DNA from 4 places in the Pseudoduganella sp. LjRoot289 genome. Region 4 is predicted to be linked to each of the others. Evidence: predicted binding sites of a transcription regulator. Region 4 holds the regulator's gene; each other region holds the start of a gene.

Region 1 (7,700 bases), 4.4 Mb from region 4:
ACCGGTAGCCGGCGGCACCCAGTAAGCCAAACCGTGTCATTCCCGCGTTCGCGGGAATGACGGAGCGCGCCCTCCGGGGCGCGTTTTGCCAACCAACTTCCGCTCCCAATGACCAAGCCCGCCTCGCTGCTGCTCTCCCTCCTGCTGCTGAACGCCGTGCCCGCGACGTCGGCCGACGCGCCGAAATCCCTGGCCGACCACACCAAGGGCCTGCAGCAGCAGCCCGGCTTCATCGACCTCTGGCGCGACGCCGACAAGGGCAGGGTGCTGCTCACCGTGGCAAGCCTGGACCAGCCCTTCCTGCTCATGAGCTCCCTGCCATACGCGCTCGGCTCGAACGACGTTGGCCTGGACCGTGGCCAGCCCGGCGACGTGAAAATGGTGCGCTTCCAGAAACACGGCAACCGCTTGTTCCTGATCCAGGACAACACCCGCTTCGTCGCCAATTCGCGTGACGCCGACGAGCGCGCTGCCGTGGCCGAATCCTTCGCCGGCGCGGTGCTGTGGGCCGGCGACATCATCGCCAGCGACGGCGGCAAGCACCTGGTCGACTTCTCCGGCTTCCTGCTGGCCGACCAGCACGGCGTGGCCGAGCGCCTGGCCGGCGCCAAGCAGGGCGCCTACAGCGTGGACGCCAAACGCAGCGCCGTGCTGCCTGCACTGGCCAAGAGCTTCCCCGACAACATCGAACTTGAATCCCTGCTGACCTTCCAGGGCCCCGGCCAGGCCGACTTCGTCAAGCAGGTCGCTGCCGATCCGGCCAGTTTGTCCATGCGCCAGCACATCAGCATGGTGCGCCTGCCCGATGCCGGCTACCAGCCGCGCGCCTACCATCCAGCGTCCGGCGGCTTCGACGTCGCTTACTATGATTTCGCCACGCCGCTTGCCCAAAGCCTGGATGTGCGCTGGCAGGTGCGCCACCGCCTGGAAAAATCCGACCCGGCCGCTGCCGCCGCCGGCACGCCTGGCGCGGTGAAGAAGCCGCTGGTCTACTACGTCGACCGCGGCGCGCCCGAACCAGTGCGTTCGGCTTTGCTCGACGGCGCGCGCTGGTGGTCGACCGCCTTCGAAAAGGCCGGTTTCAAGGACGCCTACCGCGTCGAACTGCTGCCCGAAGGCGCCGACGCCATGGACGTGCGCTACAACGTCATCACCTGGACGCACCGCGCCACGCGTGGCTGGTCTTATGGCAATGCGCTGGCCGACCCGCGCACCGGGGAAATCATCCGTGGCGCCGTCAACCTCGGCTCCCAGCGCGTGCGGCAAGACATCCTGATTGCTGAAAGCCTGCTCGCGCCCTACGGCAAGAATGCCGGCGCCGGCAAGGCGAAACTCGCCGAAGCGATGGCCCTGGCGCGCCTGCGCCAGCTATCCGCGCACGAAGTCGGGCACACGCTCGGCTTCGCCCACAACTTCGCCGCCAGCCGGCACGGCAACGGCTCCGTCATGGATTACCCGCATCCGGTCCTCAAGATCGATGGCCAGGGCGAGATCGACCTGCAGGATGCCTATGGCGTCGGCGTCGGCCCCTGGGATGATTACATCGTCAAACATGTCTATGGCCAGTTTCCCGGCGATGAGCAAGCCGCGCTGGCCACGCTGCGCCGCGAAGCGCGCGCCGCCGGGCTTGAATACGCGGGCGACACGGACGCGCGCTCGCCCGGTTCCGTCCACCCGCAAGGCTTGCTGTGGGACTTCGGCCCCAACTCCATCAAGACCTGGGACAGCCTGACCGCCGTGCGCCGGCGTGCGCTCGACAACTTCTCGCTCGACGCCTTGCCCAACGAGCGCCAGCTGGGCGAACTCGAAGCGCGGCTGGTGCCCGTCTACCTGCTGCAGCGCTACCAGGGAGAAGCGCTGGCACGCCTGATCGGCGGCGGCGATTTCGAATACGGCACCAGCGGCGACGTCAAGGCCGGCCTCGCGCAAAGCGGCGTGCGCACCGTCCCCGCCATCACCCAGCGCCAGGCGCTGACCCGTCTCGCAGACACGTTGCGCGCCGAATACCTCGCGCTGCCAGCCAGTGTGCTGGACGTGCTCACGCCCCCGGCCCAAGGTTATGAGCGCAACCGCGAATACTTCCAGAGCCGGATGGACAGCGTGTTCGACGCCTTCTCGGCGGTGGAAGCGGGCGCAGCGCACAGCGCCGGCTTCCTGCTCGACCCGGCGCGCCTGAACCGCCTATCCTGGCAGCACGCGCGCGACCCGCAGCAGCCCGGCGTGTCCGAAGTAGTCGGCATGCTGCTGCAGCGCACCTGGAAACGCGACGCCGTGCCAGCTTCCGTGACGGGCGGCGAAGCGGTGCAACTGGCCGCCAACTGGGTGCTGCTGGACGCCGCCCTGAATCTGCTCGACGGCGGCAAGCTGCATCCCGGCGTGCAAGCCGAAACGCGCCAGCTGGTGGGCGAATTCGGCGGCTGGCTGGGCAAGAATCCGGGGCAGGGCACGATTGCCGCCAGCCGCAAGCAAGCGGCCGACCTTATCCGTGCCTACCTGGCCGATCCACGCAGTGTAAAACTTCGCGCTTCGCCTGCGATACCGCCCGGCGCTCCCATCTAGCCAGCCGCGTGCCACGGCGCCGATCCAGCCCATCGGCCTGCCATCCCGCTTCGGCGCAACGCCGTGCACCCGGGAAATCCAATTCAGGAAAAACGCACCATTGCAGTGAGTGCACATGCAGCATTCACTGCAATGGTGCAAGGCGCTGGACTATCCAAATTCAATCAAATCAATACCTTATCACTTTGCACCAAATTGGTACGAATTTTGCTTAAGAGAATACTCTTTATTAAATTTTGCATTCTTTTGGGGAGTGGTTGGTATGGCTGGTAACAATTCTGGTGCAGACGCGCTATTCATCCTGCTCGGCGCCATCATGATTTTGGCGATGCACGCGGGGTTCGCCTTTTTGGAACTGGGCACGGTACGCAAGAAAAACCAGGTCAATGCGCTGGTGAAGATCCTGGTCGATTTCGCGGTTTCCACCATCGCCTATTTCTTCATCGGCTACAGCATCGCCTACGGCGTCGACTTCTTCTCCAGCGCCGACGTGCTGGCAGCCAAGAACGGCTACGAGCTGGTGAAGTTCTTCTTCCTGCTGACGTTCGCAGCCGCCATCCCCGCCATCATCTCCGGCGGCATCGCCGAGCGTGCGCGCTTCCATCCGCAGTTGATCGCCACCGCGCTGCTGGTCGGTTTCGTCTATCCGCTGTTTGAGGGCATGGTCTGGAACCAGCGCTTCGGCTTTCAGCAGTGGCTGCTGCACGCTTTCGGCGCCGAGTTCCACGACTTCGCCGGTTCGGTCGTGGTGCATGCCATGGGCGGCTGGGTCGCGCTGCCGGCCGTGCTGCTGCTCGGTGCGCGTCGCGGCCGCTACATGAAGAACGGCGCAATCGCCGCCCATCCGCCATCGTCCATTCCCTTCCTCGCACTGGGCGCCTGGATCCTGACGGTGGGCTGGTTCGGCTTCAACGTCATGAGCGCGCAGGCACTGGACAAGATGAACGGCCTCGTGGCGGTGAACTCGCTGATGGCCATGGTGGGCGGCACGCTGGTGGCCGTCCTGATGGGCAAGAACGACCCCGGCTTCGCCTACAACGGGCCGTTGGCCGGCCTGGTCGCCGTGTGCGCCGGCTCGGACCTGATGCACCCCTTGGGCGCGCTCGCCACCGGCGGCATCGCCGGCGCCATCTTCGTGTGGATGTTCACGCTGGCGCAAAACAAATGGAAGATCGACGACGTGCTCGGCGTGTGGCCGCTGCATGGCCTGTGCGGCGCCTGGGGCGGCATCGCGGCCGGCATCTTCGGCCTGAAAGGCCTGGGCGGCATCGGCGGCGTATCCTTCGTATCGCAACTGCTGGGCACCGCGCTCGGCGTCGCGATCGCGGCCGGTTCAGGCTACATCATCTACGGCGCCCTGAAAGCCGCCATCGGCCTGCGCCTCGATCCTGAGCAGGAATTCCAGGGCGCCGACCTGTCGGTGCACCGCATCAGTTCGACGCCGGAGCGCGAGTCGAACTGGTAGGTTTGCTCAGTCGCCAAGGAAGAGTACTTGCAACCCTACTATGCCGCCGTTGGGGCTATTCCTGCCACGGCAGGCGCGCTGCGCGCCGGCATCCATGCAAGCGCGTCAACGACACCTACGGCCACGACGCGGGCGACCTGCTGTTGCGGAAAGTCGGCCAGGTCTTGCGCCAGAGTGTGCGCAACTGCGACGTCGCGTGCCGCTTCGGCGGCGAGGAACTGGTGCTCATCCTGCCCGAATGCGACCTGGGCGCGGCGGTGGTGCGGGCCGAGGCGGTACGCGTGGCGGTGGGGGCGATCTGCATCAGCAGCGAGGGAGAGGCGCTGGTGGTATCGGCCTCGCTGGGGGTTGTCTCGTCGCCCGACCACGGCGACAGCGCCGAGGCGCTGCTGCGGGCGGCGGACATGGCACTGTACTCCGCCAAGCAGACAGGCAGAAACCGGGTTGTATCAGCGACGCCGGCGGAGCACCCCGATGGCGGCGTGTCAGGTGAGGCGCATGTGGCGGCGCTGCACGTCGCTCCGTAGATTGGGGCCTGCCTTCGGCAAGAGGGCAGGTGTTTTTAGCGATATGGCCTGTTAGAGCTTGGCGCTGAGTTTAGAACTGATTGCGCGGTGCCTCACCGACGTTTCCTCTACGCTGGCCGGCGGAGGGAATTGCGCGGATCGATAGGCGGTGTTGCTCGCCTTAAATTCAAGTGCTTGACCGACTGGTTCGTTGTTGGCGCGGTAGACCCGCAAGCTGTGCTTCTCCAGCCAGACGGCTGCAGCTTTGCCGGCCGGGATAAGCAATTCAGCATCGTCTTGAGCTGACCTCAGTACCGAAATTCCGGTTGTTGTCGAATACCCCAATTCCAGGCTGATTTCCACGCCGACCTTGGAGGAAAATCCGCCGGCTTCAACCCCGCTTTCATACGACACTTTGATGCCGGTGGTAATGGAGAAGGTTTGACTTTGCTCCGTGGTGACGCCGACTACGATAGAGCGCCGCTTGGTTTGATCTGCTCCGGTATTGTTGTCTTCAAATATGATCAGCTCATAGCAAACCGCGCGTCTGATTTCATAGAATGGCGAGTTTTGCATTTTCCATTCAAAGCTCTTGTCGTTGTCGATGATGGCAGTGAAAGGAACCGTGACTACACGGTCAATTGTCGGGTTCGTGGTTGGGAAGGGCGTAGCGCGGCTCTCCAATGTAGGTTTGGCGGAGTCGCCACCCATATACGTAGGTAGCGGCAAACGCAAGACGTTCACGACGGGTGCCAGGCCGGGGTTGTCGTGCGTATCCACTCCGACGAAGGTGTTTGCGGCGAAAAATCCGTCGGCCGTGTCGTAGTATGCGCTCGAGACGTCGATTTGCCAGGAGCTGAAGTCGCGATCGGCGCCCGAGCCGCCATCATTCCAGACTTGGCGGCCGACTTTCCCCTCGCCAACCAGTTCCGCAGCAACGCACATCACTTGCACGCCGCTCGGCGCATCGTGCCCAAGGACGAACACGTCGCCCAGCGCCACATAGCCGTCGGGCGGGATCGGACGCCAACAGGAACCGTCGTCGTCGGCGCCGGAGCCTGAATCATCCCATATGTAGCCGTATCCGAGCGGAACCGCCAGCGGAGCTTTTCCGCCGACATCGGCGCCGGCTCGCACGCAGATCGCAGCGTACTTCCCGTTCGGGTCCTCCGCGTTGCTCATCGATACCGAGCCCAGTGCGTAGTAACCCTCTGGCGGAATGGGATGATAGAAGGCCACGTCGTTGTCGGCGCCGCTACCGCCATCATCCCAGCGTTTTTCGAAACTTGAGGTGAACGCGAGTTGGAGGTCGCCAAAGCGCATCGTGGACTGTGCTGCTGGCGTGAACTCGCCAAGTTTCGTCGTATCCGAGAGTGTTTGCATGAAGTCGTTCCCTTTTGGGTTGCCTGCTGTTGGAATTCAAAATGCCAAGAGTTTATTCAGACGCATGTTGTTGCGGATCGAAGACTAGCATGCGATCAATTGGAGTTCTGACGGGCAGGGGCATCCGCTTGAGCGGTATCAAGGCAGGGGGATGTGAGGGCTTTTGAATGTCAAAGTCCTGTATGCTGACGAGCCGAAACGACCTGCCGAACCAAGGCACCAGCAGGAGGAGTGGGACCTAATCCAGGCGCTTCAAATGGCGACCGCCTGTTACGGTGCCGGCTGGCCCCCGGCTTCCAATGGATCGGTCACCAGCACTTCAACGCCGGCCTTTTCGAAAGCGTCCAGCGCTTCCGGGGGCACCGGCAGGTCGGTGAAGAATTTGTCCACCTGGGCGATGCTGCCCAGTCGCACCAGCGCGTGGCGGCCGAACTTGGTGCGGTCCGCCACCAGCCACACTTCGCGCGACTGCTCCATGATGGCCTGCGTCACGCGCACTTCCCGGTAGTCGTAGTCGAGCAGGGTGCCGTCGTTCTCGATGCCGGAGATGCCGATGATGCCGATGTCGACCTTGAACTGGCGCATGAAATCGATGGTCGCTTCGCCCACGATGCCACGGTCGCGTTTGCGTACCAGGCCGCCCGCGACGATCACTTCCGCATCCTCGCAGTCCGACAGGATGGACGCCACATTCAGGTTGTTGGTCACCACCCGGATGCCCTTGTGCCGCAGCAGCGCTTTCGACACTTCCTCGGTCGTCGTGCCGATGTTGATGATCAGCGAGCGGCCGTTCTCGACCTGCGCTGCGGCCAGCTCGCCGATGCGGCGCTTGGCGTCGCAGTCCATCACGCGGCGCTGGTCGTAATCGATGTTTTCCACCGTGGACGGAATGCCCACGCCGCCGTGGTAGCGCGCCAGCAGCCGCGCATCTTCGAGTTCGCGGATATCGCGCCGTATGGTCTGCGTGGTCACGCCCAGTATCCGCGCCAGGTCGTCTACGGAGGTGTCGCCGTGCTGGCGGATGTGATCGAGCAGGCGGCGGTGGCGTGGGGTCATGTGGTCTCGATGCGTGAACAGTGAGTGAACAGAGCAGGTGTTCGGACGCGTTCATTATAGTTCACATGAAATACGCACGTTCGTACTATTCCGGTATGATTGCCAGAACAATCACAGCAGGCGAGTCGTGTGACAAACGAACATCCCGTCGCAAGTAAACGAACAACAAAATGAACATAAACGAAAAAAAATGATAATTTTCGGTTGTCGAAATTTTAAATGTGAGTAGAATGACCACCTGACAGAGCGGCATGACCGGTCATAAAAGCTCGTCGAATTCAGCTGAGCGCACAGGGAAACCCTGCGTTGGCGCCTGTGCAGCCACGCAAACCGATGAGAGACTGGATATGAAAACAAACAAACATTTTCGTGACTGCGACCTGCTGATCGTGGGCGGCGGCATCAACGGCGTCGGCATCGCCCGCGACGCCGTCGGGCGCGGCCTCGAGGTCATCCTGTGCGAACAGCACGACCTGGCCCAGCACACCTCGTCGGCCAGCACCAAGCTGATCCACGGCGGCCTGCGCTATCTCGAATACTATGAATTCAAACTGGTGCGCAAGGCCTTGCAGGAACGCGAAGTGCTCTTGCGCGCCGCGCCGCACATCATGTGGCCGCTGCGCTTCGTGATGCCGCACGATTCCAGCCAGCGCCCAGCGTGGATGATACGCACCGGATTGTTCCTCTACGACCACTTGGCGCGGCGTGCGTTCCTGCCAGCCTCGGAAGGC
Region 2 (7,700 bases), on a different contig from region 4:
GCAGCGGCGGCAGCAGGCTCTGCTCGTGGATGTTTTGCAGGATGTCCGGGATGCCGGCCGACAAATCGTTGTTCACCAAAATGGTGCAGGGATCGAAATCCTTCAGACCCAGGCGGCGCCCGTTGGCCGAGCGCACCAGCGGTTCGATGACCAGCATATTGCCGTCAGGCAGCGCCAGCGGCGTCGGCTGGGTGATCTCGGGGGACAGCGAGCCCAGGCGCACGTGCAGGCCGGTCTGGCGGAAGATCTGCATCAGGCGCGCCACGTTGTCCAGGTAAGTCGGATGGCGGTCGTGTATTTCCGGGATCAGCAGCAGGTTGCGCGCGTCCGGGCAATACTTGTCGATCGCGGCCATGGCGGCCTGTACCGACAGCGGCAGCATTTCGCTGGCCAGGTGGTTGAAACCGCCGGGGAACAGGTTGGTGTCGACCGGGGCCAGCTTGTAGCCGGCGTTGCGCAGGTCGACCGAGCAATAGAACGGCGGCGTATGCTCCTGCCATTCGAGGCGGAACCAGCGCTCAATGGCCGGGGTGGCGGCCAGGATTTTTTCTTCGAGGTCGAGCAGCGGTCCGGTCAGGGCCGTGACGAGGTGGGGAACCATGGCTACATCCTTAACAACTGGGGAAACTGTCTAATCTTACCGTGCAAGTTCACCAAATCGGGGCAAAACCGTCAATTTAAAGCCCGGGGACTAGCCAAAAACGCAAAAAAGCGCCCCGCAGGGCGCTTTTTGCAGCATTTCCTTAAAAAATCAGGAGTGGTAAGCCGATTCGCCGTGGCTGGTGATGTCCAGGCCTTCGCGCTCTTCTTCCTCAGGCACGCGCAGGCCGATGGCGATATCCACCAGCTTGTAGGCGATGACCGAGACGATGGCCGACCAGGCGATGGTGATGCCCACAGCCGTCAGCTGGGTGATCACCTGGCCGCTGATCGAGTAATCGGCGGAAGCCTTGTTGGCGACGTAGTCGAAGATGCCCTGGCCACCCAGCGAAGGAGCGGCGAACACGCCGGTCAGCACCGCACCCAGGATACCGCCCACGCCGTGCACGCCGAACACGTCCAGCGAGTCGTCGGCGCCGATCAGGCGTTTCAGGCCGTTCACGCCCCACAGGCAGACGATGCCGGCCAGCAGGCCGATCAGCAGTGCGCCCATCGGGCCGACAAAGCCGGCCGCCGGGGTGATGGCCACCAGGCCGGCCACCGCGCCGGACGCGCCGCCCAGCATCGAAGGCTTGCCCTTGGCCATCCATTCGCCGAAGACCCACGACACGGTGGCGGCGGCGGTTGCCAACAGGGTGTTGATGAAGGCCAGCGCGGCGATGTCGCCCGCTTCCAGGGCCGAACCGGCGTTGAAGCCGAACCAGCCCACCCACAGCAGCGAAGCGCCGACCATGGTCATGGTCAGCGAGTGCGGCGCCATGGATTCGCGGCCGTAGCCGACGCGTTTGCCGATCATGATGGCGCCAACCAGGCCGGCCACGGCGGCGTTGATGTGCACCACGGTGCCGCCGGCGAAGTCCAGCGCGCCTTTTTGGAAGATGAAGCCGGCTTTCGCGCCTTCAGTGGCGGCGGTGGCGGCGTCTTTGATCGCGTCCGGGCCGGTCCAGAACCAGACCATGTGGGCGATAGGCAGATAGGAGAAGGTGAACCACAGCACCATGAAGGCCAGCACGGCGGTGAACTTGGCGCGCTCGGCGAAAGCGCCGACGATCAGGCCGCAAGTGATGGCGGCGAAGGTGCCCTGGAAGGCGACAAAGACGAATTCAGGAATCACCACGCCCTTGCTGAAAGTGGCGGCGACCGCGAAAGCGCCCTTGGCCGGGTCCCAGATACCGTTCAGGAACAGGCGGTCGAACTTGCCGTAGAAGGCGCTGCCTTCGGTGAACGCCAGCGAATAGCCGTAGGTGCACCACAGCACGATGATGACCGCGAAGATCATGAACACCTGCAGCAGCACAGACAGCATGTTTTTCGAGCGTACCAGGCCGCCGTAGAACAGAGCCAGGCCGGGTATCGTCATCAGGATCACCAGCAAGGTGGCGACCATCATCCAGGCGGTGTCGCCCTTGTTGGCAACCGGCGCTGGCGCTGCCGGCGCTTCAGCCGGCGCGGCGGCGGCTGGCGCGGCGGCAGGAGCGGAAGCGGCGGCAGGAGCCGCTGCCGCCGGTGCCGGAGCAGCGGCCGCGGCAACGGCGGCCGGTTCGGCCGGCTTGGCGTCTTGCGCGTGGCCCGGCAGGGCGGCGCTGAAGGCAAACAGGACGGCAGCCCCAGCCAGCAGTTTTGTTATAGTTTTGTTCATTGGATTATCCCCTTAGAGAGCGTCGTTGCCGGTTTCGCCGGTACGGATGCGGACTACCTGTTCCAGGTTGTAGACGAAAATCTTGCCGTCGCCGATCTTGCCGGTGCGGGCCGCGCCTTCGATCGCCTCGATGGCCTGCTCGACCACCGCATCGTCCACCGCTGCTTCGATCTTGGTCTTGGGCAGGAAGTCGACCACGTATTCGGCGCCACGGTACAGCTCGGTGTGGCCCTTCTGGCGGCCGAAGCCCTTCACCTCGGTCACGGTGATGCCTTGCACATTAATCGCCGACAAGGCCTCGCGGACCTCGTCCAGCTTGAAGGGCTTGATAATGGCTGTGATGAGTTTCATGAGTAGCCTCGATTAGAAGGTTTTGGTAACGGTCAGGACGGCGCCCGTCTTGGCCAGGTTTTTGCCGCGCGAATAGTAGGCGTCGGTATTGGCCTTGATGGCGGCCAGCGACACGGTGGCCACGCCGAAGTCCTTGGTGACGCCGATTTTCCAGTCGTAGTAGCTGGCCACGCTGTTGTGGTTCACTTTCTGGTGGCCCAGGTGCAGGTTCAGGATGTAGCCGTCCTGGATTTCCTGGTTCATCGCAGCGTCCACGTAGCCGCTGTTCTTGCTGTCGGTGAAGCCGAACAGATTGGTGGTCGAGTGCGAGTACTTCAGGCTGAAAGGACCGTAGCCGACCGCGCCGTACAGTTCGAAGGTGTTGGCGCTCGGGTGCAGGTCGTTCGACGGGTAGAAGTAGTACAGGCCGCCGACGTCGTAGCTGAAGCCGCCGCCGATGTCGCCGCGCTTGCCGCCGTAGATGTCCCATTCGACGCTGGCATCGCCGCCTGCGTCTTTGACCCATTTGATCGTGGACAGCCAGGTGCCAGCATAGAAGCCGCTCGGATTGTGCGTGTAGTCGGCGCCGCCCTGCACGGCCGGCTTCAGACGGGTCTGCGAATAGCCGCGATAGCGGTAGTCGGTGGTCAATGCCGCATTGAACGATACTTCGTTATCCGGTTTCGCCGCTGGCGCGTCTTCCGCATGGGCCAGGCTGGCTCCCAGGCTAGCCATCGCGAAGGTGATTGCTGCTGCAAGAGTCAGGCGCTTGGTCATGTATTTCATGGCGATTTCCTTTTAGTTTTAACTTTTGGAGCGGTTGCGGTTTAAAATCCAGGCATAGCCTAAGCGTTCAATACATCATTAGCAGAATGCGTGCCAGCGTCCAACTTGCAAGTTTGCCGGATAGTTCACGGCCTTTCCCTAGACGACGGCGGGCTAGCCGGCAGCGCCGCGTGACAGCGGTGCACCATATTAATGCTTAATTCGCGCGAACCGCACCGTAACGGTGCAAAGCCAACAGTAACCAAGGAATGGCGATGGACATGAACAGCTTCTTCAACGACTTGCAGGGCAAGATCAACCAGGCGATCGAAAATTCTCCCGCCAAGGACATCGAAAAAAACGTGAAATCGATGATGACGCAGGGCTTTGCCAAGCTGGACCTGGTCACGCGCGAGGAGTTCGACGTGCAGGCGCAGGTGCTGGCCAAGACGCGCGCCAAGCTGGAAGCGCTGGAAACGCGCTTGGCGGAACTGGAAGCGCAGATTTCGGCGAAGTAAACACTACAAGGCTGGGTTCCAGCCGAACACCGGCACCGCGCTATGCCCTTTCAAGCCATGCTCGCCCAGCGGCGCGAGCATGGAAGCGTCGTCCACTTTGCCTGCCACGGCGCCCGAGCAGATGATGGGATAGCCCAGCTGCTTGCATAGCCCCTCCAGGCGCGACGCGACATTCACCGTATCGCCGATGGCCGTGTACTCGTGGCGGTCGCTCGACCCGATATAACCGATCACGGCCGGCCCGCTGTGCAGCCCTATACCCATGGCGAGTTCGGCCTTGCCCTCGGCGCGCAATTCCGCGTTCAGCTGCGCCAGCTCGGACAGCATGTCGCGCGCCGCCCCCAGCGCGGCCTGTTCCGGGCTCGGCAATTCGTTGGGTGCACCAAAAAATGCCATCATGCCGTCGCCGATGAACTTATCCACGGTGCCGCCGTGCTTATGCACCATCGCGGTGATGCGGCCAAAATAACGGTTCAACAGCGCCACCACCTGCTCGGCCGGCAAGCGCTCGCTCATGCTGGTGAAGTTGCGTATGTCCGAGAACAAGACGCACACTTCCACCTTCGCGCCCTGCTTGCGCGCGTCCACGCCGCCATCGACGATTTGCTGCATCACCTGCGGGCTGACATAGCCCGAGAAAGTACGGCGCAAGCGCTGCCGTTCGCTGAAGTGGCGCCACGCCTGCCAGGCCGAGCGCGACAGCGCGGACAGCCAGGCACTGACCAGCATGGCGCTGGGGGCGATCCACACGCCCTGCCGCAGCAGCACATTGCTGGCCGCCAGCAGCGCCGCCGTCAGCAGCAGCGCCAGCAGCAGCTTGCGCGGCACGCCGGGATGGAACCAGAACAGGGCGCCGGCAAAGGCCATCAGCCAGGACCAGGCCGCACCCAGCGGCTGGATGAAACCCTGGTTCAGCATGCTGCGCACGGCTTGCGCGTGGGCCAGCACGCCGGGCAGGCGGCGCCCCGGTCGCCACTCGGCCAGCGCGACGGGCAGGTTGACCAGGTCGGTATCGTCCTGCACCGTGCCCAGCAGCACGGCCTTGCCTTCGAACAGCGCGCGCAGCCTGGCTTGGCCGCCATCGGGGCTGCCGTCCTGCGCCAGCCTCAGCACCTCCTGCAGCGGCAGATAGCGGTAGGGCTGGCCGATCTGATAATTGATGAGTCCACTCCACTCCTTGCGCACGCCCATGGCCGCCGCGATTTCGCTGGCCATGGTGTAGGGGCTGCGGTCGGGCAGGCAATCCCAGCGGCTGTCCGGGTAGCGCCGGATGCGGGTGTCGTCGTCGCTGCAAAAGAGTGCCGAGGCCAGCGCCTGCACCCCGCCCTCCTGCCCGTTGAGCACGGCGGCATAGTCTAGCTGGATGTCGCGGTAATGGCTGCGCTCGGTGTCCCACACCTTGGCCAGCACCAGCTTGCTGCGCGGCAGGGTGCGCATCAGGCCGGCCAGCAGCGTGCGGTGGAAATCGAAATCGGGTTCATGCGCGGAGATCAGCGTGTCGAAGCGCTTTTCGGGCAGCACCAGGTCGAGCGCGATCACGCGCGCGCCCGCGGCGCTGCTGGCGTCCAGGAAGGCCGCCAGGTAGCGGTGGCTCAAGGTCAGCGGCTCCTCGACGGTATCGAGGAAGGCCTCGTCTATGCCCACCAGCACCACGTCGTTTTGCACCGGCTGCGGGAACCAGGCGCGGTTCCAACCGAACTGCGCGTCCAGCAGGCGCAAGTCCAGCGCCGGCGCCGCCAGCAGGGCAAGGAGGCCGCACAGTGCGAGCGCGGCGGCCGCGACACTGGCCGCGACCAGCTTGGCGGACTTGGGGAGGGCCACAGCCGGGCTAGCGCGCCATCGTATGGGCCGTGGTCAAATCCGGGCGCTGGCTGGCGATCTCGCGCCACACCTGGCGCGCCTCGTCCAGCATCTGGCGGTCGCGCAGGATGGCCGCGTACAATACCCATTCGTCCACCGCCGCGTTGGCGCCAGGCTTCAGCGCCTGGATGGCCTCCGCATCGGCCTGGCTGGCCACGGTGAATTCGGCGGCGGCGCTGCGCAACTGGCCGTCGGACGGCGTGTAGCTCACCGTCCAGCGGTATTCCTTGCCAGCCTCCAGCCGGGTAGCGGCCGGCAGTTCCCAGATCGAGCCCTCGACAGTGGCGCGGGCCACCACGCGCTCCGGCGCTTCAATCAGTGTCAGCTGGAAACTGGCGGGCTCGGGCGCATTCCACTGGAAGCGCGGACGTACGCCCAGTTGCACGCTGCGGTTGGTGGGCGACTGCATGGCGATTTCCTGCCCCAGCGCGCGCATTTTGAAGGCCGCCGCGCCCATATTGGGGTGCACGGCCGCCGCAACCACCTTTTCCGCCAGCGACTTGGTGGTGGCGGGCGCGCCGCTGAGCACCTTGACCGAGTCGCCGCCGACTTCAGCCAGCGACGGCCCCACCAGTTGATAGATCAGCTTGGCGCCGTAGTGCGAAACGGAGGCCTTGCTGCCAGCTTCCAGCTTGAGCTGGGCGCCGGGTTTCACGTAGCTGAGCAGCTGCAGTTTGCTGGCCCGGCCCGCCCGCAGCAGTTCGCCCGCCCCCTGCACATCCAGCACCATGCCGACCACGTCGTCCGGTCCGGCGGCCAGTGCCGGACCGGCACCACCCAGCAACATCAGGCAGGCGGCCAGCACGGCGCGGCCCGAGCGCAACAAGTTCCACATGATTCCACCCCTCAGAGAAGAAGCCCAACGTAGGAATTCGCTTACATCCTGAGAGCAAGTCTATGCTGGTCGGCAGCCGGGTGCAATCAACTTTCCGGCCTTGACGCATTTACAACATCGATTGCCTTGCGCAGCCTCAAAACGCCGGCTTGGCCGCGCGTTAAGATGGAGAATTCGCATTCCAAGAGCACAGTTCGCAGGAGGATTTCGCATGAGCCTCGCCGTACTGAGAAGCCGCGCCCTGGCCGGGATGGATGCGCCGGAGGTCAGCGTGGAAGTCCACCTGGCCAACGGCCTGCCCGCCTTCACCATCGTCGGCCTGCCTGAAACCGAAGTGAAGGAGGCGCGCGACCGGGTGCGCGCGGCGATTCAGAACGGCGGCTACGAAATGCCGGCGCAGCGCATCACCGTCAACCTGGCGCCGGCCGACCTGCCCAAGGAATCGGGCCGCTTCGACTTGCCGATCGCGCTAGGCATCCTGGCCGCGTCCGGCCAGATCCCCACCTTGCCGCTGCGCGACTACGAATTCGCCGGCGAGCTGTCGCTGTCCGGCGAGCTGCGCCCGATACGGGGCGCGCTGGCGATGACCTACGCCATGCACCGCGCGGCCCGCAGCGCGCGGCGCGCCTTCATCCTGCCGCTGGCCAATGCCGACGAGGCGGCGCTGGTGCGGGACGCCATCATCTACCCCGCAACGTCGCTGACGCAAGTGTGCGCACACTTCGCCGCCAGGGACGATGCCAGCAAACTGCAGCGCCACCACGCGGCGCCGCCGGGCCTCGCGCCGGACTATCCCGATTTCTCGGACGTGAAGGGACAGGCCGTGGTCAAACGCGCGCTGGAGGTGGCAGCGGCGGGCAGCCACAGCGTCCTGCTGGTCGGTCCGCCCGGTACCGGCAAAAGCATGCTGGCGTTGCGCTTTCCCGGCCTGCTGCCGGCCATGACGGACGAAGAAGCGCTGGAGGCGGCAGCGGTGCAATCGCTGAGCGGCCCCTTCAATGCGAGTCACTGGAAGCTCAGGCCGTTCCGCGCGCCGCATCACACCTCGTCAGGCGTGGCCTTGGTTGGCGGCGGCAGCGTGCCGCACCCCGGT
Region 3 (7,700 bases), 580 kb from region 4:
GACCCCTGGCACGGCGCGCGGCTGGAAATACTTGGTTTCCATGCCCAGCGCCGCCAGCCGGGCTGCGATGGCCTGGCCGATGCGGCCGTAGCCGAAGATCCCGGCCACTTTTCCGCGCAGGCTGCGCGAGGGCGCCAGGGGCTTGCGCGCGCCCCAGCTGCCGTCGCGCACGTAGCGGTCCATGGCCGGCAGGCGGCGCGCGGCCGACATCAGCAGCAGCACTGCCAGGTCGGCCACGTCGTCGGTCAGTACGCCCGGGGTGTTGGTCACCGGGATGCCGCGCGCACGCAGCGCGGCGAAATCGACCTGGTCGTGGCCGACGCTGTTCAGGCTGACGATTTCCAGCTTCGGCAGACGGCCGGCCATGGCCGCGCTGAAGCCCATCATGCCGGTGGTCAGCACTGCGCGCACTTTGGCGGCCACGCTGTCGATGTACGCATCCTGCTCGGCTTTTGGTATGGACCACAGGTGGTGGCACTGGAAGTGCGCGTCGAGCTGCTGCATGACGGAGGGGGAGGGGCTTTGCGCGAAGACGAGGAGGTCGGGTTTCATGGTGTCCTGGGTTAATCCAGCCCGTATTGGGCCAGGATGCGGCGGCTGCTGCCGTCGGCTTGCATGGCGGCCATGGCGCGCTGGAACAGTTCGGCGTCATCCTCGCCGAAGTCGAGCGAGCCGGCCAGCCAGGCGGTGGTGCTGCGCACCGGTTCGCTGACATCGAAATCCTGCTGCTCGCCCCGCATGCGCAGCGAGGCGCGCACGATATTGCGTTCGCCGAAGGAGGCGTCGGCGATGCCGGCGAGCAGGAAGCGGTGCACCTCGTCGATGGAGGCCGACTCGACCACGTTCCGGTAGCCCAGTTCATGCAGCATGGCGGCCTGGCCGGCGCCGCGCAGGATGGCGATGCGGCTGGCCTTCAGCTGTTCCGGATGGCGCATGTCGAAGCGCCCCTTGCGCGGCGCGAGGAAAATGTAGTGCTCGTCGAACAGCGGTGCCAGCCAGCGGAACTGCGCTTCCCGGGCAGGCAGGCGCGTCAGCGGGAAAATCGCCGTCGCCGGCATGCTGGTGGCCAGGAAGATAGCGCGCCGCCAGGGTACGAATTCCGTCTTCGGCGACAGCTGCACGCGCTTGCACAGCTCGTTGACCAGCTCCATCAGTGCGCCCGGCTTGCCGGTCCCGCCTTTTTCCCGCACATCCAGCACGAAGGGCGGCAAATGGGCCGTCACGATGCGCATGCGCGCGGCGACCCCGGCTTGCGAGTAGGGGGCAATGCCGAGCGCGGCGGCGAAAGCGAGAAGTTGGCGTCTGTTCATGCCGCCTAGTGTAAGCAATTTTGGCCGGCTTGTAGTAAAGTTCGATAATCGTTGAAGTATTGAATGGAATAATATGGAAACCAAAGACGTATTGGCCGCCCTGGCGGCGCTGGCGCAGGAATCCCGGCTGGCGGCGTTCCGGCTGCTGGTGCAGGTCGGGCCGGACGGCATGGCGGCCAGCAAGATCGCCGAACACCTCGACATCGCGCCCTCCTCGCTGTCCTTCCACCTGAAGGAGCTGTCGCACGCCGGGCTGATCGCGGCGCGGCAGGACGGGCGCTACCTGATCTACAGCGCCAACTTTTCCACCATGAACGGCCTGCTGGCCTTCCTCGCCGACAACTGCTGCGGCGGCGTCCCGTGCGTACCCAGCCCGCCCCCGCCCTTGCCGATTTGCTGCTAGGAGACTCCCTTGTCCATTCCCGACCTGCCCAACATCAAGCCCGAGCTGCTCGATATCCCCACCGTTGCCAAGCTGGCGCCGGTGGGCAGCCTGGCCCATCCGCCGCGCATCCTGCTGCTGTACGGTTCGCTGCGCGAGCGTTCCTTCAGCCGTTTCCTGGTGTACGAGGCGGCCCGCATCCTCGAGCATTTCGGCGCCGAGGTGAAAATCTTCGATCCGATGGAGTTGCCGATGGCGGGCAGCGTGCCGGAAACCCATCCCAAGGTGGTCGAGCTGCGCGAACTGAGCTTGTGGTCCGAGGGGCAAGTCTGGTGCAGCCCGGAGCGCCATGGCGCCGTGACGGCCGTGATGAAGAACCAGATCGACTGGATACCGCTGGAACAGGGCGCGCTGCGGCCGAGCCAGGGACGCACCCTGGCGGTGATGCAGGTATGCGGCGGTTCGCAGTCGTTCAACGTGGTCAACACCTTGCGCCTGCTGGGGCGCTGGATGCGCATGTTCACCATCCCCAACCAGTCTTCGGTGCCGATGGCCTACAAGGAGTTCGACGACGCGGGCCGCATGCGCCCCTCCGCTTACTACGAGCGGGTGGTGGACGTGATGGAGGAGTTGTTCAAGATGACGCTGCTGCTGCGCGGCCGCACGGACTACCTGACCGACCGCTACAGCGAGCGCAACGAGCGGGCGGTCAAGGCCATCGACCGCCAGCTCGGGAAGATCTGACGCTTATTGATTCGCTTGCTTCTTGCGGCGCGCGGCCATCAGGCCCAGCAGGCCGATGCCGGCCAGCGCCAGGCTGCCCGGTTCCGGTACGCGGCTGATGTTGGCGGCGGTGAACGGGGTGTCGCTGCTCGCGGCGAAGCCCTGGAAGATGGACATATAGGCGCCGCCGCTGTTGATCCAGATGTCCTGGCTGGTGAAGCCGTGGGTGGCGTCGATGTTCCAGCCGGTCGGATTGTAGGCGTTGAAGCTCATCGAGATGGTGAAGTTGTTGGTCGTCACCACGTTGTTGAACGTGTTGTGGCCGTCCTGGAAGGACCAGGTGACCAGCGGATTGATGCCGCTCGAGCTGGTCGTGAAGGAGCCGGTGCCGTTGGCGGCCAGCAGGCTGGAGTCGAACGATACCAGGCCGGTGATGCGGTCGGTGGCCGTGAAGGCACCGCTGTAGTCGGTGAAGGCCGGGCCGTTGAAGGCGTAGCTCAGGGTGCTGGCGTGCGCGGCGGCGCAGGTCACGAAGGCGGCGGTTGCCAGTGCGATTTTGTTGCCCAGTTTCATGTATGTCTCTTGGTAAATAAAAGTTTCCTAATGTAAGCAACTTTTGTTCCATGGTAGAAATATCAAACACTTAGCATGAATTGGTATATTTTTCAGTATTAAACATCTCTCAACTGTAAAGTTTTCCGACAGGCTATGTAACCATGATCAGACCCGCCACTGCCGACGACGCCGGCGCCATTGCCGCCATCTACAACCACTACATCGCCACCACCACCATCTCCTTCGAAGAGCAGCCGGTCGCCGCCGCCGACATGGCAGGCCGCATCGCCGGCGTCACGGCCACGCTGCCGTGGCTGGTGTTCGAGCAGGACGGCGCCGTTCTGGGCTATGCCTACGCCACGCCGTGGCGGGTGCGCAGCGCCTACCGTTTTTCCGTGGAAAGCAGCGTCTACGTGTCGCATGGCCACCCGCGCATGGGCATAGGCTCGCGCCTGTACCGCGCCCTGCTCGACGAACTGCGCGCGCGCGGCCTGCACATGGTGATAGGCGGTATCGCCCAGCCCAACGAGGCCAGCGTCGCGCTGCACGAGGCGATGGGCTTCGAGAAGGTCGCCCACTTCAAGCAGGTCGGCATGAAGTTCGGCCGCTGGGTCGATGTCGCTTATTGGGAACTGTGTCTGGCTTAGGGCGAACAGTATGTTGCTTTGATAGTTGATATGGCTCTGCCGCTATGGGCAATACAGCTGTAGAATTAATAATCATATCAAAACAATAATGCCAAAGCGCATACCTGAGGAGACACAAACGATGCACGCTTTTCCCCTATGGCCGGCGGCCGAACTGGCGCCCTTGCGCTCCGGTTACGAACTGCTGGTTAAAGCCGTGACGGGCGCCTTGCAGCATGCCCGCCAAGGCGCGTTGCCGCCTTTCGCCCGCACCCTGGGCCTGCCGCAACCCGAGCTGCTGGCGCTGCTTTCCACTTGCCACCCGCGCGGCGACGCGCAGGCGCCGATCCCGGAATCGAAGTACGCCGCCATCGTCGGCACAGTGCCGCGCCTGTTCAGCGACGTGGCGGCGATGCTGGCCGAGCGCCGCACGCCCGAAGCCGATCCGCGCCACGCCGATTGGCTGGCGCGCGCCATTGCGGCCGCCGCGCTCGGCACGCGCTTCCTGTGGCAGGACCTGGGCCTGGCCGGGCGGCATGAGCTGACCGCGCTGATCCGCCTGTATTTCCAGCCCCTGTACCAGCGCAACACCACCGACGTGAAGTGGAAACGCTTTCTGTTCCTGGAGCTGGGTGCGCTGCAAGGCAATCCGCGCCTGAAGCCGCCGGGCTGCAGCGGCTGCGGGCAGTTCAAGGTCTGCTATCCGCCGGCCATGGAGGCGTCAGCACAGCGCTAGCAGGCTGGCCAGGCCCAGCACCTGCTCCGGCCGCAGCATGGCCAGCCAGGCCCAGCCGCAAATGGCGGCCAGCACGCCCCACAGCACGAGGTTGGCGAGCGGCCTCATGCTGGCTGCAGCCCGGCCACTGCGCGGTCGTCGATCGGCCAGTGCAGGGCGGCCGCCGCCAGGCCGAGGGCGACCGAGGCGCCCCACACCAGGCCGTAGGAATGGGTGGCGTCGAACACCGCGCCGCCCAGCCACACGCCGAGGAAGCCGCCCAGCTGGTGGCCGACGAACACCAGCCCGAACAGCGTGGAGATGTACTGCACGCCGAACAGCTGCGACACCAGGCCGCTGGTCAGCGGCACAGTGCCCAGCCAGGTCAGCCCCATCGCGAAAGAAAACAGGTAGATGCTGGCCGTGCTGATTGGCATGGCGATGAACAGCAGCATGGCCGCCGAACGCACGCAGTACAGATAGGCCAGCAGGCGCTTGCGCCGGTAGACGCCGCCCAGCTTGCCGCACAAATAGGTGCCGGCCACGTTGGCCAGCGCCACGATGGCCAACGCCATCACGCCGGTGTTGGCGGAAAAGCCCCGGTCCAGCAGAAAGGCCGGGAAGTGGCCGGCGATGAAGGCCAGCTGGAAACCGCAGGCGAAGAAGCCCAGGTTCAGCAGCCAGAAACCCCTGTGCGACAAGGCCTCGCGGATGGCCTGCCGCATCGACTGGCCGGCGCGCGGGGCGCTGGCGGCGGCGCTGTCGTCCATGGTCACTGCCAGCGGCGTGGCCAGCGCCAGCGCGGCGGCAATGACGGCCAGCGCCGCCATCCAGCCCAGGCTGCCGATCAATCCTTGCGCCGCGGGCACCATGGCGAACTGGCCGACGCCGCCGACCGCGCCCGCCAGGCCCAGCGCCCAGCTGCGCCGTTGCGGCGACACGATGCGGCTGAGCGCGCCATACACGGTGCCGAAGGCGGTGCCGGACAGCGCCATGCCGATCAGCAAGCCCCCGGTCAGCGCCAGCTCCACGCTGGTGGCCGCATGGGCCATCAGGTAGAGGCCGGCCGCGTACAGCAGGCAGGCGCCGGCCAGCACGCGGCGCGAGCCGTAGCGGTCGGCGATCATGCCGGTGAAAGGCTGGGCGACGCCCCAGACCAGGTTTTGCAGCGCGATGGCCAGCGCGAACTCTTCGCGGCCCCAGCCGCGCGCCGACGTCATCGGCAGCATGAACAGGCCCTGCACGTGGCGCATGCCCAGCGCCAGCCCCATGATGATGCCGCCGCACAGCACCGCCGCTAAAGGTGTTTTCAGGAATTTCATCGCCTTCTCCTTGTCCGATACAGCAAGGATAGCCAGCAGGCCGGCGCGCGCGCGAACGGTAAATCGGCATGCGACGCATGCGCTGTGCGCATGGATGGCATGCCGCGATAGCGTTTGTCGCGGATGCGCCGCCGGGCCACAATGCAGGCACCATGAAGCGAAGGAGAATGCCATGCAAATCACTTTACAGCCCCGGGAAGGCGCCACGCTGGCGCCGGGCGACGCGCTGCGGATACGCTGCCTGGCGGGCGTGCTGTGGATCACCAACCAGCGCGACAGCAGGGACCGCCTGCTGGCGGCCGGCGACAGCGCGGAGCTGTCCGCGTCGCAGTGCCAGTACCTGTCCAGCGTGGGGCGCAACGAGCCGGTGTCGTTTGAAGTGAGCGGTGCCGGCGCCAGCGTCCGCGTGCGGGCCGGCGGGATCCGGGCCGGCAAGAAGGCGGGCATCATTCCGCCTGGCCTGCGCGGCTGGCTTGTCCGGGCTGGCCTGGCGTCCGTCCCGGACCGGGGCCTTGCCGCGGGGTGGCGCCGTTCCTCCGGCTTTACCGCCTGGCTGCGCCGGCTTTCATGACGTTAGCTCCTGCCAGGTCAGCTTCCGGGTGCCTCGAATTGCCACCAATTTGTCGTTCGGCATCGGCGGACCGCCGCGCTGGCATGGAACTCATGCTACGCCTCCGAGCTTGCGAGGCATGGGGGCGGGAACGATATTTCGCGCTACCCTTCCGTTACGTCAGCTCCTGTCAGGCCGGCTCCAGCGTGGTCAGCGCCTGTGCAGTCAGCGCCGCCTGCGCCAGCAGCCAGTCGCGGAATATTGCCACTTCCGCGCGCGCCGCGCCGGGGGCCTGCATCAGCCAGTAGCCGTTGTCCTCCACCTGCAGGCGCTGGTCCATGCGCGCCACCAGGCGGCCGTCCTTCAGCATAGGCTGCAGCAGTGCCAGGCGCCCGAGCGCCACGCCGTGGCCCTCGACGGCGGCCTGGATCACCTGGTCATACTGGTTGAAGTGCAGATAGCCCTTCGGCTTGCGCTGCTCCAGGCCCTGCGCCTTCAGCCAGTAGTCCCAGTGCAGCCAGGGCCGGCCACGGTCGTCGAAATCGAGCAGCACATGCTCCAGCAGCGGGTCCGCCAGCGGGCCGGGCGGGCCGAAAGCGCCGGCCGCCACCGCCGGGCTGGCAACCGGCGCCACCGCTTCGTCGAACAGCCGCAAGCCGCCTTCGGTCGCCGGCGTGGCGGGGCTGTAGCGGATGGCCAGGTCGATGCCGTCGCGCTCCAGGTCCATCACCCGGTTGCTGGTCGCCAGGCGCACGTCGATGTGCGGATGCGCGGCCTGGAACGCGCCCAGTTTGGGCAACAGCCATAGCGACGCCACGCCTATGCTGGCCGACACCGTCACAGGGCGCAGCCGCCCGTCCTGCCGCAGCGACTCCGCCAGGTCCAGCAACCGCTCCATCCAGGGCGACGCCAGCTGGAACAGTTGCTCGCCTGCCTCCGTCAGCACGATGCTGCGGTTGCTGCGTATGAACAGGGGCACGCCCAGCCGCTCCTCCAGCGCCTGGATCTGGCGGCTGACGGCCGATTGCGTCAAGCACAAATCGTCCGCCGCGGCTGTGATGCTCATGCGCCGCGCCGCCGCGACGAAGCCGCGCAGCGCGTCCAGCGGCGGCAGGGAAACAAGGCGGTTCTGCATGGGGGCTCCTGATGGTCTATCCATGATTCTACCGCATGGATGGGGCGGCCGTCGCCGTGCCTGAATCTGGCGGGATCTGGCGGTATTCGGAGGCTTCCCGTCCGCTAGAGCGGCCGCTCGTACTGCAGGCGGACGCCCGTGGTGCCGGGTGTGACGGTGCCGCGCGCCGTGCCGCCGAGGGCGTCGGCGTAGTACTGGGTGCTGCTGCGGTCCTGGTGCAGCGCGTTGGCGACGGACAGGCGCAACTGGCTTTTCCTGCCGGTTTGCCACAGCGCGTACATGTCCAGCGTGCGCGTGGCGCTGCTGTCGCTGCTCAGCGTGGCGGTGAGGCGCGCCGGGCCGGCGCGCAGGTAGCTGAAATTGAAGCCGGTGCTCCACGCGG
Region 4 (7,700 bases):
GCAGCGGCACGCCCAGCATCACCAGCGCGTGCGAGGCGAGCATCAGGCTGCCTTCCATCAGTTCCGGCACCACCTCGGCCGCGCCGGCCGCCTTCAGGCGGTCCAGGTCGGTGTCGTCGTGGCTGCGCACGATGACCGGCAGCGCCGGCGCCAGTTCATGCACCAGGTGCAGCACCCGCAGCGCCGAGGGCGTGCTGGCGTAGGTGATCACCACCGCGCTGGCGCGGTAGATGCCGGCCGCGATCAGGCTTTCGCGCCGCCCGGCGTCGCCGTAGGACACGTTGGCGCCTGCCGTCTGCGCTTCCTGCACCCGCTGCGGGTCGAGGTCGAGCGCGTGGTAGGCGATGTCCTCCTCGCTGAGCAGGGTGGCCAGGCTTTGCCCGCTGCGGCCGAACCCGGCCACGATGACGTGCTTTTGCGTCGACATGGTGCGCGTGGCGATCTTGGTCAGCGCCAGCGACTGCATCATCCATTCATTGCTCGACACCTTCATCACCAGCTGGTCGGAATTGTCGATGATGAAGGGCGCCAGCAGCATCGACAGCACCATAGACGCCAGCACCACCTGGATGATGAAGGGATCCATCAGCGCCACGCCGCCGGCCAGGTTGAGCAGCACGAAGCCGAATTCGCCGGCCTGCGCCAGCGCCAGGCCGGTGCGCATCGACACCCCGTCCGAGGAGCCGAACAGCTTGGCCAGCCCGGCGATCAGCGCGAACTTGAGCAGCACCGGGCCGGCCAGCAGCACCAGCACCAGCCACCAGTTCTGCGCCACCAGTCCCAGGTTGAGCAGCATGCCGACATTGATGAAGAACAGGCCCAGCAGCACGTCGCGGAAGGGCTTGATGTCCTCCTCCACCTGGTGCTTGTATTCGGTTTCCGAGATCAGCATGCCGGCCACGAAGGCGCCCAGCGCCATCGACAGCCCGGCCTTTTCCGTGATCCAGGCCGCGCCCAGGGTGATCAGCAGCAGGTTCAGCATGAACAATTCCTGCGAGCGCCGCTTGACGACGATGGCGAACCAGCCGCGCACCAGCTTCTGGCCGACGAACAGCAGCAGCAGCAGCACGATGACGGCCTTGCCGCCGGCCCAGGCCAGCGTTTGCAGCAGGTCGTCCGGGTTTTTCGCCAGCGAGGGGATCAGGATCAGCAGCGGCACCACGGCCAGATCCTGGAACAGCAGGATGCCCATGATCTTGCGGCCATGCTCGCTTTCCAGCTCCAGCCGCTCGGTGAGCATTTTCACGACGATGGCGGTGGACGACATGGCCAGCGCGCCGCCCAGCGCGAACGAGGCCTGCCAGCTGATGTGGATGCCCGGCAGCTGGTAGGCCAGCAGCCAGCCCAGCCCCATGGTGGCGCCAATGGTGGCCGTCACCTGCGCCATGCCCAGCCCGAACACGATGCCGCGCATGGCCATCAGCTTGGGCAGCGAAAATTCCAGGCCGATCGAGAACATCAGGAACACCACGCCGAATTCGGCCAGGATATGGCCGGCCTCGCTCTGTTCGGCCAGCCCCAGCGCGTGCGGCCCGATCAGGATGCCGACCGTCAGATAGCCCAGCATCGGCGGTAAATGCATCATCCTGAACGCGACCACGCCCAGCACGGCGCTGCCTAGCAGCAAGAGGGTCAGTTCCAGCGGTGAAAACATGCGGCGTATCCAGGTAAGGCGCTTGTCCCGTTGTTTGTTAGGACTGGCAAGTTTTTTGCTTTCGCAATTCGGCTATACTTCCGGCATGAGTGTAACCGATGGAAATCCCATGCTGAAAGCTTTTGACAACAAGACGGCGCAGCGCGCCCTGGCGCTGGCCCGTGAAACCCTGCAGATCGAGGCGGACGCCATCAACGCCATGCACGCGCGCCTAGCCACCGACGACAGCGTCGGCCAGGCGGTCGCGTTGTTGCTGAATTGCAAAGGCCGCGTGGTGGTCTCGGGCATAGGCAAGTCCGGCCACATCGCGCGCAAGATCGCCGCCACCCTGGCCTCGACCGGCACCCCGGCCCTGTTCGTGCACCCGGCCGAAGCGGCGCACGGCGACCTGGGCATGGTGACCGCGGACGACGCCTTCATCGCCATCTCCTATTCCGGCGAAAGCGCGGAACTGATGGCCATCCTGCCGGTGGTCAAGCGCATGGGCGGCACCCTGATTTCCATGACCGGCAAACCCGGCTCCAGCTTGGCGCTGCTGGCCGACGTGCACCTGGACGTGTCGGTGGCCAAGGAAGCGTGCCCGCTGAACCTGGCGCCCACCGCCAGCACCACCGTCACGCTGGCGCTGGGCGACGCGCTGGCCGTGGCGCTGCTGGACCTGCGCGGCTTCAAGGAAGAGGATTTCGCCCGTTCCCACCCCGGCGGCGCGCTGGGCCGCCGCCTGCTGACCCATGTGCGCGACGTGATGCGCAGCGGCGACGCCGTGCCCTCGGTGCCGCTCGACACCCGCTTGCCGGACGCGCTGCTGGAGATCACGCAAAAAGGCATGGGCATGACCGCCATCGTCGACGCCGACAACCGCCCGGTCGGCGTGTTTACCGACGGCGACTTGCGCCGCATGATAGAAAAAGTGCAGGATTTCAGCAAGGTCATCATCAGCGACGTGATGCACGTCAACCCGCGCAGCATTTCACCGGATAAGCTGGCGGTGGACGCGGTGGCCGTCATGGAGCAGTTCCGCATCAACCAGATGCTGGTGGTGGACGCCGACGGCAAGCTGGTCGGCGCCCTGCACATCCACGACTTGACGCGTGCCAAGGTGATCTGATGAACAAGGCCTACAATCTGGAAAACGTGGCGCGCGCGGCCAAGGTCAAGCTGATCATCTTCGACGTCGACGGGGTGCTGACCGACGGCAGCCTGCATTACGGCGCCGAGGGCGAAATGATGAAGACCTTCAACGTGCAGGACGGCCTGGGCATCAAGCTGCTGCAGGAAGCGGGCATCCTGACCGCCATCATCAGCGCGCGCCGTTCGCCGCAGGTGACGGCCCGCGCCAAGGACCTCGGCATCGAGTTCGTGCACCAGGGCGGCCACGACAAGCTGACCCCGTTCAACGCGCTGCTGGCCAAGACCGGCCTGTCCGCCGAGGAAGTGTGCTTCATCGGCGACGACGTGGTGGACCTGGTGATACTCAAGCGCGTCGGCTTCGCGGTGGGGGTGCCGAACGGCCGCGCCGACGTGCTCAGCCGCGTGCACCACGTGACCGAAGCCCACGGCGGCCGCGGCGCGGTGCGCGAAGTGAGCGAGTTCGTCTTGCGCGCCACCGGCAACTACGACAAGGTCATGGCCCAGTTCCTGGTCTGAAAGAATCGAGAATATGCGAAGGTTGAATGATGCGTAAACGAACCGCGCAGCGCTGGCGGCTGTCGATCACCATGGTGGCCGGGGTGTTCGCCGCCTGCGGCAGTTTCTGGCTGGTACAGCTGATGAGCCGCAGCGACGAGGAACTCATGGCCGACAAGCGCCTGAACGAGCCCGATTACATCATCGAGCAGTTCAGCGTGGTGCGCATGACCAAGGAAGGCAAGCCGAGCTACATCGTGGCCGGCGACAAGCTGGTCCACCGTCCGATCGACGACGCGTCGGAGATCGACAAGCCGGTGGTGCGCAACCTGAGTTCCGGGCATCCGCCGCTGGACATGACGGCCAGGCGGGCCCGCGTGGACGAGGGCAATTCGCGCGTGAAACTGGAGGGCAATGTGGTGATCGACCGCGCAGCGCAGGGCACGGGCGCGGCCATGCACATGACCACCGAGGCCCTCACCGTTTATCCGGACGAGGACCGCATGGAGACCGATGCGCCGGTGCAGATCATGCAGGGCGGCACCACCGCGACCGGCACCGGCATGAAGGCGAACAACGCCACGCGCCAGGTGCAGCTGCGCGGACGCGGCACCATCGTCACGCCGCCGCCGGCGCCTAAATAATCGAATACACTGAATGGAAAAAACATGAAAAAAATGCTCTTGTCGGCCTTGCTGCTGTGCACGGCCGGGCTGGTCCAGGCCGAGAAGGCCGACTCCACCAAGCCGACCCAGATCAGCTACGACAACGCCGACGTCGACGACGTCAAGCAGATCAGCACGCTGACCGGCAACGTCGTGCTCACGCGCGGCACCTTGCTGATGAAGTCGGCCAAGGCGGTGGTGACCAAGGATCCGGAAGGCTACCAGTACGTGACCTTGACCAGCGTGGGCGGCAAGCCCGCCACCTTCCGCCAGAAGCGCGACGGCGAGGGCGAGCAGTGGGTCGAAGGCGAAGCCGAACGCATCGAGTACGACGGCAAGGCCGAACTGGTCAAGCTGTTCTCGCGCGCCAAGGTGCGCCGCCTGGAAGGCAACAAGCCGAGCGACGAGGTCGAGGGCGAGTTCATTTCCTACGACAGCCGGCGCGAATTCTTCAGCGTGCGCAACAGCGCCGACGGCGGCAGCAAGCCGGGCGCCGGCCGCGGCACCATGGTGATCCAGCCGTCGAACAAGCCTGCCAAGCCGTCCGCGCCGGCAACTGCGCCCGCACCGGCGCCGGTGCAGCCTGCGGCGGGGAAATGACGATGGCGGAACACACTCCAAGCTGCAACAGCACCCTGGTCGTGCGCGGCCTGCAGAAGACCTACGGCAAGCGCCAGGTGGTGCACGACGTCTCGCTGCAGGTCGAGTGCGGCGAGGTGGTCGGCCTGCTCGGCCCCAACGGCGCCGGCAAGACCACCTCCTTCTACATGATCGTCGGCCTGGTGCCGTCCGACGCGGGCAGCATCGACATCGCCGGCGTGGACGTGTCGAGCATGCCGATCCACCAGCGCGCCACGCTGGGCCTGTCCTACCTGCCGCAGGAAGCGTCCGTGTTCCGCAAGCTGACGGTGGAGGAGAACATCCGCGCCGTGCTGGAGATCCAGAAGGTGGACGGCAAGCGGCTGAGCAAGGCGCAGATCGACGAGCGCCTGGACCGCCTGCTGGCCGACCTGCAGATCGAGAAGCTGCGCGAGAACGCGGCGCTGTCGCTGTCCGGCGGCGAGCGCCGCCGCGTCGAGATCGCGCGCGCGCTGGCCACCAATCCGCGCTTCGTGCTGCTCGACGAACCCTTCGCCGGCGTCGACCCGATCGCCGTGATCGAGATCCAGCGCATCGTGCGCTTCCTCAAGGAGCGCGGCATCGGCGTGCTGATCACCGACCACAACGTGCGCGAAACGCTGGGCATCTGCGACCGCGCCTATATCATCAACCAGGGTAGCGTGCTCGCGTCCGGCCGGCCGGACGACATCATCGCCGACGAATCGGTGCGGCGCGTCTACCTCGGCGAACACTTCCGCATGTAAGCACCCATGAAACAGTCTCTGCAACTCCGCACCTCGCAGCATCTGGCGCTCACGCCGCAGCTGCAGCAATCGATCCGCTTGCTGCAGTTGTCCACGCTGGAGCTGCACCAGGAACTGGAGCAGCTGCTGGGCGACAATCCCCTGCTGGAACGGCTGGACGATCCGCTCGACCGCTCGCTGCGCCTGCTTGGCGACGGCGCCATCAACCAGACCCAGTCCAGCGGCGCCGAAGCGTCGCCGGCCGACGTCGGCGCGCCGGCGCAGGACAGCGCGCCCGCGCAGGAAGCCGAAGCGTTCGAGAGCGGCGACGGCGACAGCGCCAGCAACGCCGAGGCCGACAGCGACTGGAGCGACGCCGGCCGCAGCAAGGCGCCCGACGACGAGGACTCGCGCCCGCAGCTCGAGGCCAGCCACTGCACCTTGCGCGAGCACCTGATGGAACAGATGCGCGTGACGGTGCAGCAGCCGCGCGACCGCGTGCTGATGGAGCTGATCATCGACGCGCTGGACGAGAACGGCTACCTGGAAGAGAGCCTGGAGGACATCCACGCCCGCCTGCCGGAAGAGGCCGATGTCGAGCTCGACGAGCTGCAGACGGCGCTGACCCTGCTGCAATCGTTCGACCCGATCGGCGTCGGCGCGCGCAGCGCGTCCGAGTGCCTGTCGCTGCAGATCCGGCGCATGCCGGGCGTGCCCCTGGTGACGCGCCGCATGGCCGTCACCATCGTCGAAAAGCACCTGGCCTGGTTCGCGCAGCGCGAATTCAACAAGCTCAAAAAAGCCCTCGACTGCGACGACGAGGACTTGCGCGAAGCGCAAACGGTGATACGGCTGTGCAATCCGCACCCGGGCGCGGAGTTCGCCTCCGACGTGTCCGACTACGTGGTGCCGGACGTGATCGTGAAGAAGGCGCGCAATGGCTGGCAGGTCTCCTTGAACAACGACGTGATGCCGCGCCTGCGCGTAAACGCGCTGTATGCCAACATGCTCAAGCAGGGCAAGGGCGAGTCCGCCATGGGCGCGCAGCTGCAGGAAGCGAAGTGGCTGATCAAGAATATGCGCCAGCGTTTCGACACCATCCTGCGCGTCGCGCAGGCGATAGTAGAAAGACAAAAGAACTTTTTCAGCCATGGCGCGGTTGCCATGAGACCCCTTGTGTTGCGTGAAATTGCTGATACACTGGGACTACACGAGAGCACTATTTCTCGGGTAACAACTCAGAAATACATGCTGACTCCGCATGGCATGTTTGAGTTGAAATATTTCTTTGGCAGCCACGTCGCCACCGAAGCAGGAGGAGAAGCATCCTCGACGGCGATACGGGCGCTGATAGTGCAATTGACAGGAGCTGAAGACCCGAAAAATCCATTATCCGACAGTAAGATTGCGGACATGCTGGGGGAACAAGGCATGGTAATTGCGCGACGGACTGTTGCCAAGTATCGCGAAGCTCTGAAAATCCCACCGGTTAGTCTGCGTAAAGCTTTGTAGTTTTACTTGGGTTCCCCTACGCGCCAACAAGACGACAGCGTATGAGCCCTCTTCTTTAGGAGTGTGTATGAATCTCACCATCAGTGGACATCATCTCGAAGTGACGCCAGCCATCCGTGAATACGTGCAGAGCAAGCTGGAGAGGATCAAACGCCATTTCGATCAAGTTATTGATATTGCTGTCATCCTGACCGTAGATAACCTCACCGAGAAAGACAAAAGGCAAAAGGCCGAAATCAATCTGCGCATGTCCGGCAAGACCGTGTACGTGGAAAGCCTGTCGCAAGACCTGTATGCTGCCATCGATACGCTGATCGACAAACTGGACCGCCAAGTCATGAAATACAAATCGAAAGTGCAGGAGCACGGCCACGACGCCATCAAACACCTCCCCGACACTTACGAACCCGCCGCCACCCTGTAGGGTCCCCGGCACTCCAACAAAGGGCGCATCTGGCGCCCTTTTTTGCGGCCATCGATCTAGAATACGGTATTGTTGATTTAGCTGATTTAAACCCATGAGCGGACACGTCCTCACGCAAGTTTCCAACGGCACCGGCTTCATCACGCTCGACCGCCCGAAGGCCCTGAACTCCCTGTCGCTGGACATGGTGCGCGCCCTGACCTCCGCCTTGCTGGCCTGGCGCGACGACAGCGCCGTGGCCGCCGTGGTGATACGCAGCAGCAGCGAGAAGGCCTTGTGCGCGGGCGGCGACATCCGCTTCTTCCACGACGTGGGCCGCGCCACGCCGCAGGGCGGCAGCGCGCTGCTGGAGGATTTCTTCACCGAGGAATACGCGCTCAACCACCTGATCCACTATTACCCTAAACCGTATATCGCGTTAATGGACGGCGTGGTGATGGGCGGCGGCATGGGCATCGCGCAGGGCGGACCGGACT

What was found. Region 4 encodes sigma-54, which starts transcription at its own class of promoters, with help from an activator protein. Its sites were predicted from a motif close to TGGCANGNAANCTGCTTT; they were not measured.
Positions count from the first base shown of each region.
Region 1: a site for sigma-54 is predicted at 2,756-2,773, ahead of ACSQ8Y_RS07910 (ammonium transporter). Genes of this name have one in related genera too.
Region 2: a site for sigma-54 is predicted at 3,494-3,511, ahead of ACSQ8Y_RS29395 (TorF family putative porin). Genes of this name have one in related genera too.
Region 3: a site for sigma-54 is predicted at 3,022-3,039, ahead of ACSQ8Y_RS24385 (PEP-CTERM sorting domain-containing protein). Genes of this name have one in related genera too.

Region 1 covers NZ_CAXUPN020000001.1:1,835,806-1,843,505, forward strand. Annotated here, with positions in the region: gene ACSQ8Y_RS07900 (prolyl oligopeptidase family serine peptidase) at 1-25, shown strand, start outside; gene ACSQ8Y_RS07905 (zinc-dependent metalloprotease) at 109-2,559, shown strand; gene ACSQ8Y_RS07910 (ammonium transporter) at 2,822-4,024, shown strand; gene ACSQ8Y_RS07915 (GGDEF domain-containing protein) at 4,027-4,551, shown strand; gene ACSQ8Y_RS07920 (Vps62-related protein) at 4,603-5,913, opposite strand; partial or broken gene ACSQ8Y_RS07925 (DeoR/GlpR family DNA-binding transcription regulator) at 6,184-7,002, opposite strand; gene glpD (glycerol-3-phosphate dehydrogenase) at 7,317-7,700, shown strand, end outside.
Region 2 covers NZ_CAXUPN020000003.1:1,640-9,339, reverse strand. Annotated here, with positions in the region: gene gshA (glutamate--cysteine ligase) at 1-601, opposite strand, end outside; gene ACSQ8Y_RS29405 (ammonium transporter) at 752-2,299, opposite strand; gene ACSQ8Y_RS29400 (P-II family nitrogen regulator) at 2,312-2,650, opposite strand; gene ACSQ8Y_RS29395 (TorF family putative porin) at 2,663-3,415, opposite strand; gene ACSQ8Y_RS29390 (accessory factor UbiK family protein) at 3,670-3,912, shown strand; gene ACSQ8Y_RS29385 (CHASE2 domain-containing protein) at 3,916-5,733, opposite strand; gene ACSQ8Y_RS29380 (hypothetical protein) at 5,741-6,607, opposite strand; gene ACSQ8Y_RS29375 (YifB family Mg chelatase-like AAA ATPase) at 6,819-7,700, shown strand, end outside.
Region 3 covers NZ_CAXUPN020000001.1:5,684,436-5,692,135, reverse strand. Annotated here, with positions in the region: gene ACSQ8Y_RS24405 (2-hydroxyacid dehydrogenase) at 1-552, opposite strand, end outside; gene ACSQ8Y_RS24400 (substrate-binding periplasmic protein) at 564-1,310, opposite strand; gene ACSQ8Y_RS24395 (ArsR/SmtB family transcription factor) at 1,384-1,713, shown strand; gene arsH (arsenical resistance protein ArsH) at 1,729-2,436, shown strand; gene ACSQ8Y_RS24385 (PEP-CTERM sorting domain-containing protein) at 2,440-2,988, opposite strand; gene ACSQ8Y_RS24380 (arsinothricin resistance N-acetyltransferase ArsN1 family B) at 3,132-3,617, shown strand; gene ACSQ8Y_RS24375 (nitrogen fixation protein NifQ) at 3,739-4,332, shown strand; gene ACSQ8Y_RS24370 (hypothetical protein) at 4,318-4,440, opposite strand; gene ACSQ8Y_RS24365 (MFS transporter) at 4,437-5,633, opposite strand; gene ACSQ8Y_RS24360 (DUF2917 domain-containing protein) at 5,806-6,204, shown strand; gene ACSQ8Y_RS24355 (LysR substrate-binding domain-containing protein) at 6,374-7,318, opposite strand; gene ACSQ8Y_RS24350 (TonB-dependent receptor plug domain-containing protein) at 7,423-7,700, opposite strand, start outside.
Region 4 covers NZ_CAXUPN020000001.1:6,259,721-6,267,420, forward strand. Annotated here, with positions in the region: gene ACSQ8Y_RS26960 (cation:proton antiporter domain-containing protein) at 1-1,654, opposite strand, end outside; gene ACSQ8Y_RS26965 (KpsF/GutQ family sugar-phosphate isomerase) at 1,764-2,762, shown strand; gene ACSQ8Y_RS26970 (KdsC family phosphatase) at 2,762-3,301, shown strand; gene lptC (LPS export ABC transporter periplasmic protein LptC) at 3,328-3,924, shown strand; gene lptA (lipopolysaccharide transport periplasmic protein LptA) at 3,949-4,545, shown strand; gene lptB (LPS export ABC transporter ATP-binding protein) at 4,548-5,309, shown strand; gene ACSQ8Y_RS26990 (RNA polymerase factor sigma-54) at 5,316-6,800, shown strand; gene hpf (ribosome hibernation-promoting factor, HPF/YfiA family) at 6,868-7,224, shown strand; gene ACSQ8Y_RS27000 (enoyl-CoA hydratase/isomerase family protein) at 7,319-7,700, shown strand, end outside.